Regions from separate parts of the Staphylococcus coagulans genome, predicted to be linked through region 2. Evidence: a T-box and tRNA genes for the amino acid it is inferred to sense, from the RefSeq annotation. Region 2 holds a T-box; the other holds one or more tRNA genes.

Region 1 (11,335 bases), 970 kb from region 2:
AGGGATTATGGTATTTATAGGAATCGGTCATCATCATGAAGCTGAAGCCGCAGAAGATGTTAGAAAGCAAAATACAATAGGGAATAGAAATGAAGATAATAGTGAAATAGATGAAAATACTGCAGAACAAGTAAATATAGAGCAAGAGCAAAATCAAGATTTAAAATTACAGGCAGAAAATCAACAAAGCCAAAGTGAAAAACAAACAGAAGTGAATGCTGTTTCAGCACAACCGTTTAAAGCAGAAGCACAAGAGCAAGTGCCTTCGAATACAACAGTTGAAGCATCTGAGCGAAAATCTGAAGAAGTAGGTGAGGGGAAACCTGCAACTCAGAATCAAACAACTGCACCTCAGTCATTAACAGCGCCCACTACAGCAAAGAGCGCAGAAACACAAACATCCACATCACCACAAGTAAGGGCTACAACTTATAACAATACCCAACAAGGTCAAGACGTTACGAATAAAGTGAAAGTTACAAAGAGTTCAATTGAAGTACCAAACAATAATGAAAACGCCATTAATCCACATAATGCTGAACGAGCAAAACTAAATTATGAATGGGAGTTTGAACAAGGCATTAAAAAAAATGACTATTTCGATTTCACAATTTCTAATAATGTGAATACGAATGGTATCACTGTAAGAAAAAAAGTTCCTGATATAAAAAATGGGTCATTAGTTATGGCTACGGGACAAGTATTAGAAAATGGTGGAATAAGATATACATTTACAGATTATGTAGACGATAAAATTAATGTTAAAGCCAATCTTTCTTTAAACTTATTTATTGATCCAGTGGTCGTTAAAGAGGAAGGAAATCAAACGATAACTTCTAAAATTGGTGAACATACGGTAACAAAAGATGTAAATATCAAATATTTAAAAGGTGTTAGCCACAATGGAATAGAAGTAAATGGTTCCATCGAATCTTTGGATAAAGAAAAAGGAACATTTACACATGTTGCCTATATAAACCCAAATGGAAGAAGTATTGGCACCGTGAGCGTATATGGAAGAATTACTGAAGGACAAAAAGCTAATGCTGGCACGCCGAAAGTTCAAATATACGAATATGTGGGTCAAGGAAATTTACCAAGTAGTGTAATAATAGAAAAAGATAAAACAGATTTATATAAAAATGTAACAGATAGTTTAAAAAAGAATTTAACAATTAATAATGAAAACTATCAATTGAATTTTGAAAGCTTGAACAAAAAATATGTCATCGTTTATGAGGGGTATTACAAAAACGATACAGACAAATTCAATTTTCAAACTCAAATGAGTGGTTATCCTTCTTTTTATAGTAACTATTATTATAGTAATTACTATGGCAGTGCAATTTGGAACAATGGAATTAAGTTTTATGATAATAACGCCAATGGTGCTGGGGATAACGCACCAAAAGTAGAGAGTAATCTTTTCGAATTTGAAAAACTAACTGCTGCTGAAGGCGCAAGTGGTTTTAATGAAGGTACTATTGAAATAGAAGATACGAAACCATTAGAATGGGATGAAACTTCAATACCAGATGGAATGAAAGGTGAAAATTCTGGTGATATCATTACCGAGGATTCTAATCCAATCGAAATTTCAGAATCAACACATGAGAATTCAGAACATCATTCAGATGTTGTAGAGTTTGAAGAAGAAACAAATCCAGGTGGTAGTGAAAGTCAACATGAGTCAAATGTTGTTGAATATGATGAAGATACGGCTAAAGGTATTGTGACAGGTGCTGTGACTGACCATACTACAGTTGAAGATACAAAAGAATATACAACTGAAAACAGTTTAGTTGAATTAGAAGATACGTTGAATCCTAACGTGAGCGGACAAGCTGAAGGGCCTATTGAAGAAATCACTGAAAATGACGACTACAATGAAATGAGTGGTCTGGGCTTAGAAGGTGGAGATAGTGGTTACACAAAAACTGAAGAAATTGACGAAAATCATTTTATTGATACAAATAGTCAATTAGGAACTGAAAATGGAACAAATTCAGATAATCAAACATTTGAAGAGGATACAGAAGATGATAAGCCTGTATACCAAATCGGCTCAAGTCAAGAAATAGTCGAAGATACAACATTAGCAAGTGAAAGTGGAATGAATTCAGGCAACCAAACATTTGAAGAAGATACAAATGAGGACAAACCTGTATACCAAATTGGCTCAAGTCAAGAAATAGTCGAAGATACAACATTACCAAATGAAAGTGGAATGAATTCAGACAATCAAACATTTGAAGAAGACACAGAAGAAGATAAAGATGTTATCCAACAAGGTGGTCACAGTCCGGTAGATATTACTGAAGACACACAACCACAAATCAGTGGTCAGCATCAAGGTGAACAAACGTTTGAAGAGGATACTGTAACACCAGATCAACCGCAACCACCTGTTGATCGTGAGTTCACGCCTCAAGATAACGTACCGCCTATGCCACCTACAGATGAGGAAATATCGCCGAAGGATCCAGAAATGCTAACACCACCAGTGAATGAAGAAACTCAGCCAAATCAACCGCATCCTTCTTCACCACCAATGGAAAACATAACAGCTAATGATCCAAAAACACCAGTGGCGCCTAAAGATTTAGAGACAGTGCCATCTGTTTCAAAACAGACTACAATGACTAGTGGCCAGGCGAAGAAAACTAATCAATCTGAAGCCATGGTTCAAACAGAAAATCAAAAATCACAGATTAATCAAGCAGAAGATGCAAAAGAAAATCAACATAGTACTACTGACGAAAAAGCATTACCAATTACTGGACAAGGAAGAGCAAATCAAACTCCTGTTGTTTTAGGTACTATGATTGGCGTATTTGGACTGTTACTTCTACGTCGCAGAAAAAATAATCATCATACAAAATAGTATTGTATTTGTATGAAATAAATCTTTTGAATAAGGTTTTAAGCAAAAAGAGTTCGCTTTAAACGGGCTCTTTTTTGTTGTTTAATTTATGGAAAGTGATATGAATATAGAATTCTTAATTCGAAATTAATGTATAGAAAGTAAAGAGAGTTCATTATTGTTTTATTGTTGCTACTGATAAAGCGAATTCATAAGCTAAAAGAAATGATGAATATTTCTCAAAATCATTAAATTCATTTAATAATGATGATAAATATTTATGAATAGTTAATTAATAGTTAATTACTAAATGGTAGAAAATCATGTATTGTATATATCTGTTAGTTATAAAAATTGGAGGAAAAAATTTTGAAAAATAAATTGATAACAAAATCATTATTAGCAATTGCTACAATTGGAATTACAGCAACAACATTTATTGGAACTGCTGATGCAAGCGTAGTTAAAGGAACAAAAGAGAAAACAAATATCACTACTAAAATTGATGTAAATAATAAGTTTAATTTAACACCAAAAAGACAGCAACAACTTGAAAAAGCAAAACAATTAGTAACTGAATTCGAAAAAACACATACAGTTCAAGCACATCGAAAAGCACAAAGAGCCGTAAACATTGTTTCTTTTGAGTATCAATCTCAAAAAAATGAATTACAACAAAGAATAGAAAATGTTTTAAAACAAGGATATGTAAAATAATCAAGCATTTAAGTACTGGTTGTAGATTTTAATTCATGACATTACACTTTTTAAAGCTAACATATCGGTTAATCTGACATATTGAGAGTTTGTCAGAATGAATTCAATAAACCTATACCAACCAATAACTGACATGTCTATGCGATAGGAAAGTTTAAAATTTAATTTAATCCAATGAAGAGCGCCATGATTTCTAATAATTGTTAGAAATCATGGCGCTTTTTACTGTAAGAAGAAAACCATGCGTTATGCGATAGAAAGGGTTTTGAAATAATAGAAGCTATAGCATGTAAAGAATATATTCATATGTTAATGAGTATAGCACCAAAACTAAGTGTCGATCAATTTGTGGATATTTAGAAGGTAAGAGTAGTTAATGATATTGGATAGACACGCCCATTTAACCTCCAAACATTGAAAAGGAAAATTAAAAACTTAATATTAGAAAATGCTGAAAAATATATAATTATCAAAAACAACTTGAGAAAGAAAATGAATAAATAAACCCCGCCTACAATAGGTGGGGGTGAAATAACAGGGACTCGGCTCCTTAATGGGTCCCTAAAAATCTTTTTTATATAATGAGTTACTAATAGATAAATAAAAAGAACCCCGTCGTTACGGGATTCTTAATTTTAAAAAGTACTTAAATTTCAGTAAATAGCGTCCTGGGAGGGATTCGAACCCCCGACCGATGGCTTAGAAGGCCATTGCTCTATCCAGCTGAGCTACCAGGACATTTTTAACACAAGATTAATTATAACGAACAATTTGTGATAAATCAATATTGTCTTCAAATCTTTTATATACAATTAACACGATATACAAAATATTACAATATAAATTTGTCGGTATATATTAGAATCTTAAACTGGAACAACATGAGGCGATTATAAACAATAAATTTTGATTTCTCATAGTAATCTTAATATGCAATCCATTTTTAAATTAAAGAGACAGTTGCTGACTAAAATATGCGTTAGTTTTAAAAGATAGCACAATCTTTGTCAGTAACTGTCAAATTCGAAAGAAGTATCACAAGTATAAGTGGCTTTTTGCGTAATGGAATGTTTCTCTAGTTCTATGCTGCAAGAGTCCTAATAATGTGAGTACACCTACTTTACCCACAATCATTGTTATTATAATAAGCAACTTAGCGACTGAGCCATATTCCGTCGAAATACCTGTAGACAAACCGACTGTACCAAATGCAGAAATGACTTCAAAGGCAATCGCTTCAAATTGTAAGTTAGGTTGTGCGACTGAAAAGCAAAAGATAATCATAATCACGAACATCATAGCTGTTAACGTAATCGCAACTGCTTTTTGAATTTGTTTTTGATCAATAGATCGGCGGAATAAATGTGTGTGGCGGTGCCCATTCAATGATGTGATGACATATAAAATCACAAGTGCGAATGTCGTAACTTTAATCCCACCCGCTGCACTGATAGGTCCAGCACCGATAAACATTAAAATCATCGTCAACATTAATGTACCTGGCGCGAGATGTGAAAAATCGATGGTATTAAAGCCAGCTGTTCTGGTACTTACAGACTGAAAGAATGATGCTAGAAGTTGTTGTGAAAATGACATACCTTTAAAAGCGTGTGCGTATTCTAAGATAAAGTAACCTAATGTACCAACAACAATTAATATAAACGTGACAAAAAGTGTGACTTTTGTATGAAGCTGCAATCTTTTAAGTTGATGTGTTGTGACAATATCGAATAAAACGATATAGCCGATACCACCTAAAATAATTAACATAGCCACCATCAAATTAACGACGGGATCATGAGCGTAAGTAATTAAGTTATCACTAAAAAGTGAAAATCCTGCATTATTCAGTGCAGAGACAGAGGTAAATACGCTAATAAAAAGGCCATAAGACCAACCATATTCAGGCACAAATACAGTTGAAAGTACAAGTGCACCTATTGTTTCGAAACTGATTGTGAATATGAAAATAAATTTGGAAAAATCCGTGACATTTAATGATTCGTCAATATTTAACTCCAATTTGAAAAGCTGATTATTTCGATAACTAATCCGCTTTTGAGATATAATTAATGCCAATATTGAAACAGCAACAATCCCCATACCACCGATTTGGATAAGCAGCATGATGATTGTTTCTCCTAATACATTAAACTGTGATGTAATATCGACTGTTGATAAACCTGTAACCGTAAAAGCACTCGTTGCTACGTACATTGCGTCAATAAAAGAAATGGGCTTTTTACCCGTCCACGGTAAATAGAGAAGGATACTTCCTATGAGCGTGGTAGTTAAAAATAATGTGAGATATATTTGAATTGGTTGTTTTTTACTATACATCATTAAAGCCTCAGTTCTTTTTTGGATATAATAACATGTTATTTTGAAAAAACAAGTCTCTACTTTTTTGAACAACAAAATAAAGTAGGAAGTGGATACACTCGAGAAAAGTGTCTCTATCTTCCTACTTTATCATAAAAGATTAATACTGAGATAATAGAAAAAATATTATTTTGCAAATGTGTCAACTAGACCTTTAATTAATTTGACAATTCCTAAGATAATGCTTGCCCATGTCATTAGAATGACCTCCTTAGAATAAATTGTACTTTTATTATATAAGGAATGTCATTAAAAAAGTGGCATATTTCCTAATAAGTAAATTTTTATGCGTATGTGTCTAATATTGTTAAATTCAATGACAGTTAGGCATTATTCTATACAGATATGCATATAAATTAATTTATAAAGACAATTAAGTTGCGTAACTGTATATATTAAATTGTAAAAAGTACAGTTGCGCATGTTTTGTTGTCATTCAAGAAATAAATAACACAATTTAAAATAAATAGGCTATCGTAAAGACAACAAAGTTGTTGAATGCAACACTTTGTTACAAAAATCTATCTTAATTAAAGGAGTGTATTTTAATGTCAGATTTAATCAATGTAATTAAAGATACTATCCAAGCAGGTATTGATCAAGATTGGGTTACTATGGGGACAGGCATCGCAGATATTGTAGCAAAAGGTATTGACGTTATTTCTGGTTTCTTTGGATAAGATTTTCTTTCAATTAACAATCAAACATAGCTCATATTGTTCGATTCAACATAGAATATAATAGTGAGACAACAAGTGGTGAAAAGAACCTACTTGTTGTCTTTCTTTTTATTTAAAATTGTAAGTTGATTTTGGTAAACTTGAAAACAGATTAACTAAAAATGGAGTGGACAAATTGAGTTATAAAGTGATTTTATTCGATTTTGATGATACATTAGTTGATTTTGATGATGCGGAAGTTAAAGCATATGATCATTTGATGGCCGTCTATCAAGTTCCTAAAGCATTACATAATTACAAAGCATTTAAAAAGATTAATCAAGCACATTGGGAGGCATTCCAACGTGGAGAAATAACAAAACAAGAAGTGTTATGTCATCGTTTTATAGAAACGTTTTCAACTTATCAGATGGAAGTAGATGGATACGAAGCAGATGTAACTTTTCGTGACGGGTTAGCATTAGCGCCCATTAAATGGTTAGAAGGCATTGAAAAGGTATTAGATGATTTAAAAAGTAAGTATAAAATTGCTATTGTGACAAATGGTGTTACAGATACTCAAAAACGACGTATTGCCCAAACTGATCTGAAAACTTTTGTTGATTCCATTTTTATTTCAGATGAAATTGGGGCACAAAAACCGCGTGTAGAATTTTTTGATGCTGTATTTAACGTATTTGATCAATATGAAAAAAATGATTTCTTAATCGTTGGAGATTCTTTAACTTCAGATATCCAAGGTGGAATTAATGCAGGGATTGACACGTGCTGGTACAATCATCGTCAGTTACATAATAAAACAGCGATCAAACCCACATATACAATTCAACATATTCAGGATTTAATTCAGATTTTGAGATAAATGGTATATTGGTTCCACCGGTGAGGACGGGAACGTGTAATTGAGCCCAATTTTACTGATTTACAATTTGATAGTGGATACATAGCTAAAAAGGTAGAGATGTGCGATGTTCAGAGTGGGTATTCAACTGAAATCAAGTAAAAAGGCGAGAGTGTGATATTTGCATCTTATTTACAAAAGGCTTTAAACATATAAGGAGCAATAGCTGACTGAGCGTTGTACCGTTCCCTACGGCCAATGGAGGCTGTGTCATTGAATTTATAACTTATTAAAATAAGGAGGCAGGACGTAGAAGTCTGCCTCCTTAATCAATTGTGATACAGTTTGGAATTGTCCTGAAACAGGTTACAAAAAATCACTGCATATGACTTTTAATCATTTATAAAAAGGGATGGATATCGTATTCAATCATAAAGACAAGCCTAGCACGGGTGAAGGTGTATGAATATGATGATGTCCCATCCCTTAAATAATTTATACTCTAATTTTACATGAATTATGCATGAATTATGATTTAGTTTGAGGATCCCAAACTAAAATATCATGGCCATCATCATTTTTGGCATTTAAATCTTTAAAACCATTTTTGACAAAGAAATCCTTTGATTCAAATCTCGCAATTGCTTTAATTGGTAATTCAAATGATTTTGCATAATCAATTAATGCAGAACCATAACCTTTATCTTGATATTTTTTTAAAACTTCCAGCTTCCAAACGACGAGATAATCTTCATAATCAGGGAAATATGTTTCTTCAACTTCACCTTTTCGATATAAAGCCATCCTTGCGCCTATTTTTTCACCCACATAAATGCCGTAAAACGGTGATTCTGAGCTTGCATCAATCATTTCCCCATGTAGTTCATTCACCATATACAAATCTTTGTTACCAAAATTCTGACGAAAGTCCTCAAAAAGTTCCTCAGTTTTATAGTTAATATCGAGGTGTTCAACTTTAGTCATGTGATACCCCCCCTTTGTTTATATTAATTTAATTATAACTTATTTATTTTAATTTTTGAAGCAAGCCGTAAGATTGTCAGATGTTGATTGAAGCTTTATACTGTTATGGAATACTGTTTAAGGAGAAATGAGCATGGATTGTTTAAGTATTTCAGTTAATGAGAGGGATCAATTTATACAGCGCATCATGAAGCAAGATAACGATGTGTTGAAATTTTATGATTATGATCCAACTGAAGGGGAGAGTTTTGAGCGGCGATTGCAAGTGCCTAATAATGGAAGAGAAAAGGCAATTGCTAAAGTAATTCGCGATTATATGTCTGATTTGGTTTTATCTGATACACAAGCACGTACAATAGAAGCACTTGAAGCGGGTGCGAAAGTGGTGATTGGTGGCCAACAGGCGGGATTATTTACAGGCCCTTTATATACTTTCCATAAAATCATTTCCATTGTAGTTAAAGCAAATGAACTCGAAAATATGTATGGAGAAGCTGTTGTTCCAGTGTTTTGGATTGCCGGTGAAGATCATGATTTTGATGAAGTAAATCACACTTATGTCATGCAAGAACGTACGGGTCACATACAGAAAGTAAAATATCATACAATGACACCACCAGAATCGAATATATCCAGATATGTACCTGACAAAGATGCTTTGAAAGACACATTACGTGCTTATTTTGAAGTTTTGCCTGAAACAAAGCATTCCAAATCACTTTATCAAAACCTCTTGCAGTGGATTGATGAAGCGACAAATTGGACAATGTTATTTAAAAAGATAATTCATGCGTGTTTTAAGTCTACGGGCTTGCTTTTAATCGATGCACAATTTGAGCCATTAAGAGAGTTAGAAAAACCACTTCTCCAATCAATCATTAAAAATCATCAAAAGCTGGACGATGCTTTTAGATTACAACAAAAAGAAACTGTGGCAGATGGTTTATCACCGATGATTCAAACAGATACAAATGTGCATATGTTTATCCATTATGAAAATCAACGCCAAATGATAAAGTATGAAGATGGGGCGTTTCGTTTGAGTAAATCTGATGTGACATTTGATGAAGCGACATTATTAGCTGAAATAGATAAAAATCCAAGCATGTTTTCAAATAATGTTGTGACTCGTCCTTTGATGGAAGAATGGCTTTTCAACACGGTTGCATTTATTAGTGGACCGAGTGAAATTAAATATTGGGCTGAGCTGCAAAAAGTCTTTCATGAAATGGACATTGAAATGCCAATTGTATTACCGCGAATGCGCATGACTTACCTCTCACCAAAAGTTGAAAAATTATTGGAAACATATGACTTGGATTTAAGCGAGGTCATTGCTGAAGGTACAGCATCAGCGAAAGCACGCTTTATACGAGCTCAAGCTTCAGATGAAGTTTTAAACGAAATCGCACGTATGCGTGAACAGCAAATCGAATTTTATAAGAAATTAGATGCTATTGTTGGGGAATCAGAAGACAATCATAAGTTGCTAAAGAAAAACCATCAAATTCATACACATCAATATGATTATTTGAAAGCGCGTTATTTAAAAAACATTGAGCGGGAAAATGAAATTAGCATGCGCCATTTTCATATTTTGTCACAAACACTCCATCCAATGGGGGGCTTACAAGAACGTGTTTGGAATCCTCTCCAATTATTGAATCAATTTGGGATAGATATGTTCACATCCTCCACCTTCCCTCCACTTCACTACACATTTGAGCAAATCATTATAAAAACATGATAATATCAAGCTTTTGATAGTGGTTCGATTGAGTCGAACCACTGTTTTTTTATGTCGAATTTGATAAATTTTGGAGATTTTTACAGAATTAGTGGAGGATAGTGGGGAGATGTGGTAAATTATATTTAAGGTGAGGTGAGATAAAATGTTCATGGGCGAATATGAAAATAAATTGGACGCTAAAGGCCGTATGATAGTTCCATCTAAATTTCGTTATGACTTAAATGAACGTTTTATTATCACTAGAGGCCTTGATAAGTGTTTATTCGGTTACACACTTGAAGAATGGCAAACCATTGAAGAAAAAATGAAAGCCTTACCTATGACAAAACGAGACGCACGTAAGTTTATGCGTATGTTCTTCTCTGGTGCGATTGAAGTGGAAATTGATAAACAAGGGAGAATTAATATCCCAGCAAAATTAAGAGAGTATGCAAATCTTGATAAAGAGTGTACGGTCATCGGTGTTTCAAATCGTATTGAAATATGGGACCGAGATACTTGGAATGCTTTCTATGATGAGTCTGAAGAAAGTTTTGAAGAAATTGCAGAAGACTTAATCGATTTTGATTTTTAAATTGGAGGGTTCGCGGTGTTTCACCACATTAGCGTGTTATTAAAAGAAACAGTAGATCAATTGAATATTAAAGAAAATGGCATCTATGTTGATTGCACGTTAGGTGGCGCAGGGCACTCGCAATATCTCTTGAGCCAGTTGTCTGATGAAGGTCGTTTAATTGCGATTGATCAAGATATCACGGCAATTCAACATGCAGAAGAAAAATTACAGCAAGACATTCACAAAGTGACTTTTGTACATAATAATTTTAGAAATTTAGCACAAATTTTAGCGAATTTGAATATTGAAAAAGTAGATGGGATTCTTTATGATCTCGGCGTTTCAAGCCCTCAACTCGATATACCTGAACGTGGATTTAGCTACCAACATAATGCAAAACTTGATATGAGAATGGATCAATCTCAATCTCTTTCCGCCTACGAAGTTGTCAACACGTGGCCGTACGAAGCGTTAGTGAAAATCTTTTTTCGTTATGGGGAAGAAAAATTTTCAAAGCAAATCGCAAGAAAAATTGAAAGTAAACGTGAAGAAAGACCGATTG
Region 2 (11,335 bases):
ATACAGAATACCTAAATATACATATGAATTAATAGACGTGAAAAAACTTGATGGAACCCTAGATCAAATTTTGGTTTTTGATATTGAACCTAGTTATGATGCTATTATCACTTTAAAGGATGATTCAGTTTATTTAAGAATTAACGATAAGAGTAGAAAACTTACACATAACCAAATTACAAATTTAGAGTACGATCGTGGTGCACGTCGCTTTGAAGAAGAATTAGTGGAGTACTCGAGTTTTGAAGATGTGGATGAAAATCTAGTAAATGAATTTAAACAATTACTTAATACAAATGTAGAAAACGAAAAACTATTAAAAGCTAGGGGCTTCATGCGTGAAGGTAAATTGACAGTAGCTGGTTTGTTATTATTTAGTAATAATATCAATGTTTACTTACCCAGTGCTAGAATTCGATTTATGAGATATGAAGGTACTAAAGAAGAGACAGGTGCTCGACTTAATGTAGTTAAAGATATTACTTTTGAAAAAGCCTTACCGATAGCAATCAGAGAAGCAAGAGCTTTTATCAATACTCAATTACGAGAATACACCTTTCTAGGAAAAGAAGGCAAATTTGTCACGCTACCTGAATATCCTGAATTTGCGTGGTTTGAGGGGATGATTAATGCGATTATACATCGCAGATATGATAATCAAGGTGATCATATTAGAATAAAAATGTTTGATGATAGATTAGAAATTAGTAGTCCAGGTGCACTTCCTGCTTCTGTTACTTTAGAAAATATTAAAGAAGAAAGGTATTCACGAAATCCTAAATTAGCCGCTGCATTAACTCAATATAAGTGGGTTAGAGAATCAAATGAAGGTGTTGGACGTATATTTGATGAAATGAAAGACTATTTTCTAGATGATCCTGTTTATTCAGAGCCCAATAATAGTTCAGTTCAGCTGACTTTGAAGAATAATATTGTTGCTAGGAAAGAAAGAGAAACAGGTCGAGTAAGCAATATAATCACGCCTGAGTTATTTGATAGCTTAAATGAGCAACAAGAATTAATTGTGAGACATTTATATAACCAAGGAGAATTAACAGCATCGAAAATTGCTGCGATAATTCAAAGATCTGTTCCTACAGCAAGAAAAAGGTTAAAAGAATTAGAAGAAATGAATGTCATATCTACGCATGGATCAAGTAAAAATGATCCGAAAAGAACGTATTACTTATTAGATTGATAAATAATTTGTAAACTTTCGAGTAACTCAAAAGGAAAGGTACTGAGCTATATAGAAAGTCCAATAACATCAAGGTGTTCGAAGGGTTTCGAGTAAAATAAAAAACTTTCGAGTAGCTCAAAAGGTAGAGTGCTGAGCTATATAGAAAATCCAATAATATCAAGGTGTTCGAAGAGTTTCGAGTAAAATAAAAAACTTTCGAGTACTGTAACGCTACAAAGGAAGAGTATGCTAAAAATTTTTTATTTGAATTGGTTGTTGAGCCTGATCATATTGACTTAGGTGATATTTGGATACTATAGAAGTAATTTAAAGATAACTTAAACTGTTCAGTTTATGCAATCATGTGACTATTGATCTAATTACTAGATAATGTAATAAAGGAGATTACTTATGCGCGATGCTCGTGATATATTGAAACTAATTCTCGATATAGCTAAACAAGATGAACGTATTGTATCCGTCTTACTAAATGGGTCAAGAGCTAATCCCTATAGTGGGAATGATCGACTTCAAGATTAAGATATTATTTTTGCAACTGAATATGTAAATGAATTTGTTAAAGATAAAGAATGGCACAAGCAGTTTGGTCCTATATTAGGCCCTCTGTCAAATAGGACTAATGAGCATACTATAGAGGTTAAGTAGCATCGTGTTGCTTAATCTTTTTTGCTTGAGGCCCTAAAAGAAACCCTAACAATATATGTATGATGAATGTATATACCTAATTATCCATACGGGCTAGATAAAGAAATTGCTTTATGTTATTATAATTAAAATTATATAAGCAAACTTTGCACAAGAAGAGTAATTGTATATTTTTTTATAGCGAGCTATTGAGGGTGGGAGAATAGCAAAAATTATATTGATGAAGCGCGTCTTGTGGGTAACGTATTGAACTTAAGTAGGTACGTTCGGTGGTCACATCGTTAACAATGAGAGTGTATGTTTTTAGGCATAAATATGAGTGGTACCGTGGATGTAAAGTTCACCTCTATGATAGGGGGTGGACTTTTTTTATTTTAATAGGGAGTGATTTTTAATGAAGCAATTGTTAGCTAATATATTATCTGAACATATCTCGTTCTTAACAGTACAAGAGATTTTAAAACTAATAGAGCGACCTAAATATCAAGAACAAGGCGATTTTTCATTTCCTTGTTTTGCTTTAAGTAAACATTTAAAAAAGAATCCTAGAGTTATTGCAGAAGAACTAAAGGACAATATTGAAAGGAAAGAAATTAAGTCAATCCAAGCTATCAACGGCTATTTAAATGTGTTTTTTGCTCCAAACTATGTAGGATTGGATGTCATTAATGATGTTTTACAAAAAGGTAAATCTGTTGGCGAGCAGGATATAGGTCAACAACAAGTCGTGACGATGGATATTTCTTCACCTAATATTGCTAAACCATTTTCGATGGGACATTTGAGATCAACTGTAATTGGGAATGCAATGGCACTTATTATGGAGAAACTGAATTATCAGCCTGTTAAGATCAATCATCTAGGGGATTGGGGGACGCAGTTTGGAAAATTAATTGTAGCTTATCAGAAATGGGGAGATAAGGATGCTGTTACTGCAGACCCTATTACTGAATTATTCAAACTCTATGTAAAATTTCATGAAGCGGCTGAGCATGATGAAAAGCTTAACGAAGAAGGGCGCCATGCATTTTTAATGCTCGAGCAGAATCATCAAGCGTATACTGAGTTGTGGCAGTGGTTTAGAGAAGTCTCATTAAATGCTTTTAATCAGTTATATCAGCGCTTGAACATCACTTTTGATTCATATAATGGAGAAGCTTTTTATAATGATAAAATGGAGAGCGTTGTAGAATTATTGAAGAAAAAACACTTATTAGTCCTAGATCAAGGTGCAGAAGTTGTAAAGCTTTCTGATATGCCTCCAGCTTTAATAAAGAAAAATAATGGTTCTACCCTTTATATAACGAGAGATTTAGCCACAGCCATTTATAGAAAGGAAACGTATGATTTTTCTTATTCATATTACTTTGTTGGTAATGAGCAATCGCTTCATTTTAAACAGCTGATAGAAGTATTGAAACTTATGGGGTATCAATGGGCAAACCATATGAAACATATTTCCTTTGGTATGATTTTAAAAGATGGCAAGAAAATGTCGACACGTAAAGGTAAAGTGATTTTTCTCGAAGATGTATTGAATGAGGCAGTCGCATTAGCAAAGTATAATATTAAAGAAAAATCAACAAAACTGAAAAATATTGATGAAGTGAGTGAACAAGTAGGCATAGGTGCTGTTATATTTAATGACTTGAAGCATGATCGTCAGAATGATATCGAATTTAATTTAGAAGAAATGTTAAAGCCAGAAGGTAATACGTGTCTATATCTTCAGTATACCAACGCCAGAATCCACGCTATTATTCGTAAAGCAAATGTAGAAAGTGAGAAATTAAAAATAAAAAATTTAGATAAAGAAGCGTGGGATATTGTTAAAACTATAGATTTATTTGATGAAGTATTAATATCAGCAATGGAAAGAAAGTCGCCAGCTGAACTTGCTAAATATTTATTGCAGTTAGCACGTCGCTTCAATACTTACTATGCAAAAGTGAGAATATTAGATGATCAAGAGATGCTTAACGATAGAATCGGCGTTTTATTATCAGTATCTACAGTTATCGAAGAAGGTTTGAGATTATTAGGTATTAAATCACCACGCGAATTGTAAAGTTAACAATATTTTCTGTCCTGCATGAAATGATTGCGTTAAACCCAAGAAAGCTCAAATGCTGTCTGGCTAAGCATGAATCAATACTCTTTTTTTACACATGATATTTCTATATTGCTAAACAAATATAGTTGAAGAATAATATCCTTATCAAAAAAAGAAGTGACTAAGTAAAAAATATTTACTTACTCGCTTCTTTTTTTATACGCGTTTTCAAAAAAATAAAGCTCCCATATATAATCATGAATAACCTCAAACATAAATATAAAAGAACTTTATAAATATAAAAAAATAACGTTGAAAGTCTTGCGCGTCACGTTACGTCATCCATTATATTGAGGTTAAGGAGGGATAACAATGCCACCCATTCATATCATAAAATCTGATAAAATTTATTTGAAATTATTGGAATTAGATCGCGCACAGAGAGACGCTTATTTTCGAGAAAATTTATTAAAGCATTTTCGAGAAAAATTTGAAATTCAACAGATACCCTTTGAACCAACAGCATCAGGTTTTGATGCCTTAATGCTGATGAATCAAACCCATGTTTCGCCTGCAGAATTTAATTCGAGTTATAAAAAACAAATGGATATGCTTGATGATGATTTTTGGGATAATTGTATAAGTGCGATTGAAGATGTACTGAAGCGTTTTGAAAAGAAGGGGATGCATTCAAAGGTTAGTTAGTATACATTTACGGTCTTATTAGGAGATGAAAAAAAGCCAACGATGTTCCTTAATCAAAACTATGGAGGAGAAGGCGGAATACCGGGATATGTATGGCTTTCATTAGTTCCAAATGCGTATACTTTGAAGCGAACAAAAAGTGCCATTGCACATGAGTTCAATCATAACTTGAGATACCAATACATTCAATGGGACGGTGGCTCTCTTGCAGAATTAATTATTTCTGAAGGTTTAGCTGAGAATTTTGTTGAGGCCATGTATGGGAAGTCATATTTAGGACCTTGGGTAACGGCGATAGATTGGAATCAATCACAAGCATTAATAAAAAATATCATAGGAAAACATCTAGACATTGATAACATGTTTGAAGCAATGCCTTATTTATACGGGGATGAGATTGCTCAATTATATAGTGGCAATCAAGTAGGGTTACCTCACTCAGCAGGTTATACTTGCGGTTATTATCTTGTTAAAACTTATTTAGACAAGACAAACTGCGGGATTGAAGAAGCAACTATGAGGTCAGCACAAGAAATTTTAAACGAGGTGGAATCATTTTGGAATACGAATATCGTATAAAAGACATCATCAAAATCACTGGCGTAACGAAGCGGACTTTACATTATTATGATGAAATTGGTTTATTATCACCCCAAAAAAATGAAAATCATCACAGAGTCTATACGCAACGTCATTTAATGCAATTACAAAAAATTTTATTACTGAGATCGATGGATGTAAGTATTAAAAGAATCATTAAAATAATGGCAATGGACGAAACAAATTTAATGGCATCATTAAAAGATGAAATGGTCATTTTGAATGAAAAAATTGAACGATTAGAAAAAGCGAAAAAAGCAGTGTCCAAATGGATAGAGGGCATGCCGGTTCTAGAAATTGATGAGTTGAACAATAACTTACAAGCTCAATATCAAGAAGAAGCTAAAATAAAATATGGTAATACACCCGCTTATCGTAGTTTTATTGAACATAATGAGGACCATCAATTAAATAGTGTTGAGTCTAAAGATAAAATGATGACAATATTTAAAGCTTTTGTACATGTATCAGAGCGGGATATCAACGATACGGAAGTTTATCATGTTGTAATAGAATGGAAAAATCTCATGCGCACTTTTGCTGACTTTGATGATGAGACACTCTGCTGTATTGCAACAACTTATCATCAAGATGAACGATTTAAAGATTATTTTAAGCAATTTGATCATCCAAAGTTGACTCACTTTATCGTTGAAGCGGTTCATTATCACTTGGCACAATCATGTATTAAAAATAACAACTGAGATATAAAATGTGAGTCTTCAAAGCACTTTAAATCTCTAAATTGCAATAGATGAAGGGGCTGTTCAACGCTAAAGCAAGTGTGTACAGCCCCAGTCAACTTTGTTGGGATTTATAGGTTTATTTACTCATGTTGGCTTAAAAATTGATTAGTCGATTGAATTTCTGCGAAGTTACTTAAACTGGAGATAAAGGCATTTTGGACGTCTTCAGGTGCGACAGTTTGATCATTTAGTGATAATGCACGTGTTGCAGTCGCATCATGGATTAATGTGGATGGATAACCGAGTTCTTTAGCAGCACGTGTGGTTGAGTCTACACATAAATGTGTCATCATTCCTGTAATGACTATGTCAGTGACACCATAATCAGCTAATTGATTGGCAAGATTTGTTTGAAAGAAACTGTTAGGCGCTTGCTTCGTAATCACCGGGTCTTGTTCATTACGCTTAAGTTGAGGGTGTAATTGAACGCCTTCTGTGTCATGTACGAAAAATGCAGCGTCGTCATTAGGAAATATATGTTGGATGTAAAATACTGGAAAATCATGCTCATGGAACCATGTTTCAAGTAAGTTAATGTGAGCTAATGCCTCATCAGGATTATGGAGAGGCATTTTGCCGTTTTCAAAGTAATCATTCTGAACATCTATAATAAGTAAACCTTGTTTTGTCATTTTCGTATACGCTCCTTCTTAATAAGAATAATAAATCACTTTCATCGTGTACCGAGACATCAAACATTCCAGCTTAAATATTATTTTTAGTTTTTTAGAAATTGGGCATAATCGTAAAATACAGATTCTGAAAGAGAATGAATTTCTACGTCAAATCTCATTCAGAAATCAAATCATTCAATAGTTTGAAAGTATGATACGAAGTTCAACTTAAGTAGAGAATTGGAAATCATGTCTCAACACCGCTTATTCATCATAATAGCAATAAAATAAGGTTGGGGCTAAAATTCTGTTTGAGTTAAAATAGGTATAAGCGATTTGAAACACAAGTGAAACTAGAATATAATTAGATATATCATTATATGAACGGAGGTGTCAGTATGTTTTTAGAAGATGTGAAGCGTGTAAGATTTGTCCTTATTATACGTGGGAAATTTGCGTTTTTTGTTAAAAATTGGTGGAGTCTGTCTAATTTTAAACAAATACATCTTCTAGAGGAATACTGACACAAATTCCTCTAGCGATATGGAGGAATAAAAAATGAATATCGTCAATGTGAGTCAACTCACGAAATCATATGCCGGAGATAAAGTCTTTGATCATATTAAATTTGAAGTGAATAAAAATGATCGAATTGGTTTAATAGGTCGAAATGGTGAAGGGAAAACGACTTTATTTAAATTATTAGCTAAAAAAGAGCAAGCAGATGAAGGCTTTATTAGTATTGCTAAGGATGTCAAAGTAGGACTCCTAGCACAAATTCCAAATCTACCAGCCGATGCTATTGTAATAAACCAGCTTTATCAAGCCTTCGACACTTTGAATGGTATCGAACAACGAATGAGACAGCTGGAAGCTAAGATGGTTGAAGGAATGGATGACATCGATCAGATTTTAAAGCAATATGACCGATTGCAAAATGAATTTGAGACTTTAGGGGGTTACGAGAGAGATTACAAAATTGATTTTGTGCTCAACGGTTTAAAAATTGCATACCTTAAAACGAAAAAATGGTCCGATCTATCTGGAGGGGAGCAGACAAAAGTAGGTTTAGCGATGTTGTTACTCCAATCACCAGAATTGTTACTGCTTGATGAACCTACGAATCATTTAGACATAGAAAGTATAGAATGGCTAACAAAGTTTATCCAACAATATAAAGGTGCCGTGATGGTAATTTCACATGATCGTTACTTTCTAGATGAAACGGTCACTCAAATATTAGAAATTGATCAACATCAGTTATATGTATATCCCGGTCATTATTCAAATTTCGTCATTGAAAAAGAGAAACGTATTTTAAGCGAATTTAAAGCATATCAAACCCAGCAAAAGAAAATTCAAAAAATGAAAGCCCAAATTAAGCAATTAAAAATTTGGGCGAACCAAGCGAAGCCACCCAATGCGTCGATGCATCGTCGTGCAAAAAGCATGGAAAAAGCTCTAGCGCGGATTGAAGTCAAACCTAAGCCTCGATTAGAGCATAACAAAATGAAATTAGATATCGCCCAAACAGAAAGTGCTTCAAAAGATATCTTTGTCTTAAAAGATGTTGCTAAAATGTATGATGATATCTTATTTGAAGGGGTAAATATGAAAATTAGACGCCATGATAGGGTGGCCATTGTAGGTGCAAATGGAACAGGTAAAAGCACGCTGTTAAAATTGTTGTTAAAAGAAGTTGTGCCTGACGAAGGTCATGTTCAAATTGCTGAAACACACCGCATTGGTTATTTGTCCCAACATCAATTTAATACTGGAGAGATGTCAGTACTTGAGGCTTTTAGACAATATGCACATGTGTCTGTAGGAGAAGCGAGAAACCATCTGGCAAAATATCTTTTTTATGGGTACGATGTCTATAAAAAAGTAAAAGATTTAAGTGGTGGTGAAAAGATGCGTTTAAGATGGGCGCAAATGATTTCTCAACAATTCAATGTGCTCATACTTGATGAGCCGACAAATCACTTAGATATTGATGCCAAAGAAGCATTGGAAGAAGCTTTAGAGGAGTTTGACGGCACTGTTATTGCTGTTTCACATGATCGATATTTTCTGGATAATCATTTTTCAAAAACGTACTGGATTGACAATAAACAACTTCATTATTATCCGGGTCATTACAGTTATGCAAAACAAAAAAGAAATTCAGAAGTAAGACAAAAATCTAATCGATGACACTGTTCTGACTCAATATTCCCAAGTTAGTACGTATTTGATAATTAAAATAGATCACAACGGAAATCAACAGATCACTAAGAAATGAAAAAAGGTAATGTGTTCATTAGCGATAAAAGCTTATCGTTATGAGCAGCATTACCTTTTTATTGATGTGTTATACATGCTTTGCAATGAGTGCTAAACAATGTTTTCTATTCTCCTCACCATAAAGTTGAGGAAATAATAAAAGTTCATCAGCATCAAATGTACGTTGCAATTCGTGGAGTTCTTGCGCTACGATTTCCCCATCCCCGCTAATGATACGTGGTTCGTTTTCGGCGCGTTTTTCAAGTTCACGTTCACTCCAATTTTTCTGTTGTATCGTTTCTAGACTTAATAGCGTTTTCGGCTGTTTTAAATAATGAATACGTTGCAACCAGTAATGCAGACTGTCTTCTAATTGTGCACGGATTTGACTATCCTCATGTGCTAAGACGAAAGTAGAGACGATGACATAAGGTTGACCTGCAGGATGATAGTGTTGAAATTGTTTTCGATAATGTTGAACAATACGTTGTTTTTCTGCAGTTCTTTGCCCGAATGTCCCAAATACAAAAATAGCTCCTAATTGTGCGGCTCGTTCTGCACTGTTTTCGCTCGTACCTAAGATGCAAAATTGCGGTTGCGTTTCAATGATAGGCATTGCTTTTAAATGCTGAAAACGATGTGGGGACGAGGTGTCATTGTTAAAATACTTTTTTAAATCTATCAATTGCTGATCAAAGTCTGTTAAAGTTTGTTTGCCTTCATTCAATGCTTGAGACACATTTTGAAAACTAGGTGATTTTCCAAGTGCTATATCAACACGTCCAGGGTGGCGTGCTTCTAGCATTTTAAAAGTTTCTGCTACTTTATATGGACTGTAGTGTGGCAACATAATGCCCCCGGCGCCAACATGGATACGTGATGTTTGTTCTAAAATCATCGTTGCTAAAATTTCAGGCGCTGTTGATGCGACGGAGTGCACTTGATGGTGCTCAGCTAGCCAATAGCGGTGAAAGTTCAATTTTTCAGCATAACGCGCGAGATTCACACTATGATTGAGTGCTTCTTGCGGTGTGCGTCCTTCAAAAATAGGACTATAATCTAGAATGCTGAGTTGCATATAAGACTTCCTTTCCAAGCGTGTTATACTACAATTATCAAGCAAAATAAGCATAAACACGAGTACAATGCTTAAAAATAAAAAGAAAGTAGGGAATGAAATGGAAGCCATTATCGCAAAGAAAGCTTTTTCTTTATCAGAAGGAAATTGTTTTGAAAAGGTAACACGTGAACGTCCAGAACCGACAGGACATGATATTTTAATTAAAGTGTACGCAACAGGGGTCAATCCTGTTGATACGAAAATACGTCAAACGCCATTGAATCAATCGGAGCGTGTATTAGGTTTTGATGCAGCAGGTGTTGTAGAACAAGTAGGATCAGCGGTGGAAGGTTTTAAACCGGGAGATCAAGTTTTCTATTCGGGTTCAAATCAACGTGAAGGCTCAAATCAGACCTATCAATTAATGAATGAACAATATGTTGCGCATATGCCTAAAAACCTCTCCTACGAGGCTGCAGCGGCACTACCGCTCACAGCGATTACCGCATATGAAACGATATTTGATGTATTTGGAATTTCCACAGATACTGAAAAAAACAAAGGTCAAACGTTGTTAATTATTAATGGCGCAGGGGGCGTGGGTAGTATTGCAACGCAAATTGCAAAAGCTTATGGACTAAACGTGATTACAACAGCTTCACGCGAGGAAACAATCGAATGGTCTCAAAAAATGGGCGCCGATGTTGTTTTAAATCATAAAAGTGATTTGAAAGCTCAGTTTAAGGCGCAACAACTTAAGCAGCCAAATTATATTTTCTGTACATATGATACAGATGGTTACTACGACACAATGATTGACCTTATTCAACCTAGGGGGCATATTGCGACAATAGTTGCTTTTCAAAATAAGCAAGATTTAAATGCGTTAAAAGCTAAAAGTATTACTTTGACACATGAATTTATGTTTACAAGAGCAGTACATGGTGTGGAAGAACAGATGTATCAAACTTATCTAAAAGATGTCGCAGAAAAGATTGAACAGGGTGTCTATCAGTCTACACTAAATGATGTTTTAGAAGGTTTAACAGTCGATAATATATTTAAAGCGCATCAGCAGATGGAATCACAAGCACATATCGGTAAGTTAGTTATAAAAATAGCTGATTAAATTAATTGAAAGAGGGAATGTGACTGTAAATCATTAGTTTAAGGGGAAAGTCTATATGTTAAAGCAACAAAATCAAAAGGTGAGTTTAGTTTTTTGGATTGCTGTTGTATTGTGTAGTTTATTTGTTCTAATTGGGGCGATATTCCCAGAACAAATGGAACAACAAACGCAAGCAATCACACAATGGATTGGTTACCATTTTAGTTGGTACTATTTATTACTCGTACTTATATTTTTTTTAGTTTGCATTTATTTACTCTTTTCTAGATACAGTCACATTACACTTGGTAAAGAAGGTGAGGAACCAGAGTTCTCAT

What was found. The T-box of region 2 lies ahead of argS (arginine--tRNA ligase). A T-box ahead of a tRNA ligase gene usually reads a tRNA of that ligase, here a tRNA-Arg.
Region 1: it has a tRNA-Arg gene. The T-box ahead of argS (arginine--tRNA ligase) is inferred to sense a tRNA for this amino acid. The anticodon was not compared.

The regions. Positions count from the first base shown of each region.
Region 1 covers NZ_CP092966.1:1,741,504-1,752,838, reverse strand. Annotated here, with positions in the region: gene KM149_RS08340 (Ig-like domain-containing protein) at 1-2,884, shown strand, start outside; gene KM149_RS08335 (fibrinogen-binding protein) at 3,233-3,580, shown strand; partial or broken gene KM149_RS12030 (IS200/IS605 family transposase) at 3,836-3,940, shown strand; tRNA gene KM149_RS08325 (tRNA-Arg) at 4,245-4,318, opposite strand; gene KM149_RS08320 (TrkH family potassium uptake protein) at 4,616-5,920, opposite strand; gene KM149_RS12025 (alpha-1/alpha-2 family phenol-soluble modulin) at 6,089-6,160, opposite strand; gene KM149_RS08315 (beta-class phenol-soluble modulin) at 6,511-6,642, shown strand; gene KM149_RS08310 (YjjG family noncanonical pyrimidine nucleotidase) at 6,818-7,504, shown strand; gene KM149_RS08305 (N-acetyltransferase) at 8,012-8,467, opposite strand; gene bshC (bacillithiol biosynthesis cysteine-adding enzyme BshC) at 8,601-10,214, shown strand; gene mraZ (division/cell wall cluster transcriptional repressor MraZ) at 10,360-10,791, shown strand; gene rsmH (16S rRNA (cytosine(1402)-N(4))-methyltransferase RsmH) at 10,807-11,335, shown strand, end outside.
Region 2 covers NZ_CP092966.1:774,699-786,033, forward strand. Annotated here, with positions in the region: gene KM149_RS03480 (ATP-binding protein) at 1-1,198, shown strand, start outside; gene KM149_RS12010 (aminoglycoside 6-adenylyltransferase) at 1,592-1,720, shown strand; T-box leader at 1,984-2,197, shown strand; gene argS (arginine--tRNA ligase) at 2,241-3,914, shown strand; gene KM149_RS03490 (hypothetical protein) at 4,272-4,604, shown strand; partial or broken gene KM149_RS03495 (DUF2268 domain-containing putative Zn-dependent protease) at 4,629-5,183, shown strand; gene KM149_RS03500 (MerR family transcriptional regulator) at 5,162-5,908, shown strand; gene KM149_RS03505 (cysteine hydrolase family protein) at 6,031-6,582, opposite strand; gene abc-f (ribosomal protection-like ABC-F family protein) at 7,123-8,760, shown strand; gene KM149_RS03515 (LLM class flavin-dependent oxidoreductase) at 8,918-9,907, opposite strand; gene KM149_RS03520 (zinc-binding alcohol dehydrogenase family protein) at 10,008-11,018, shown strand; gene KM149_RS03525 (BCCT family transporter) at 11,074-11,335, shown strand, end outside.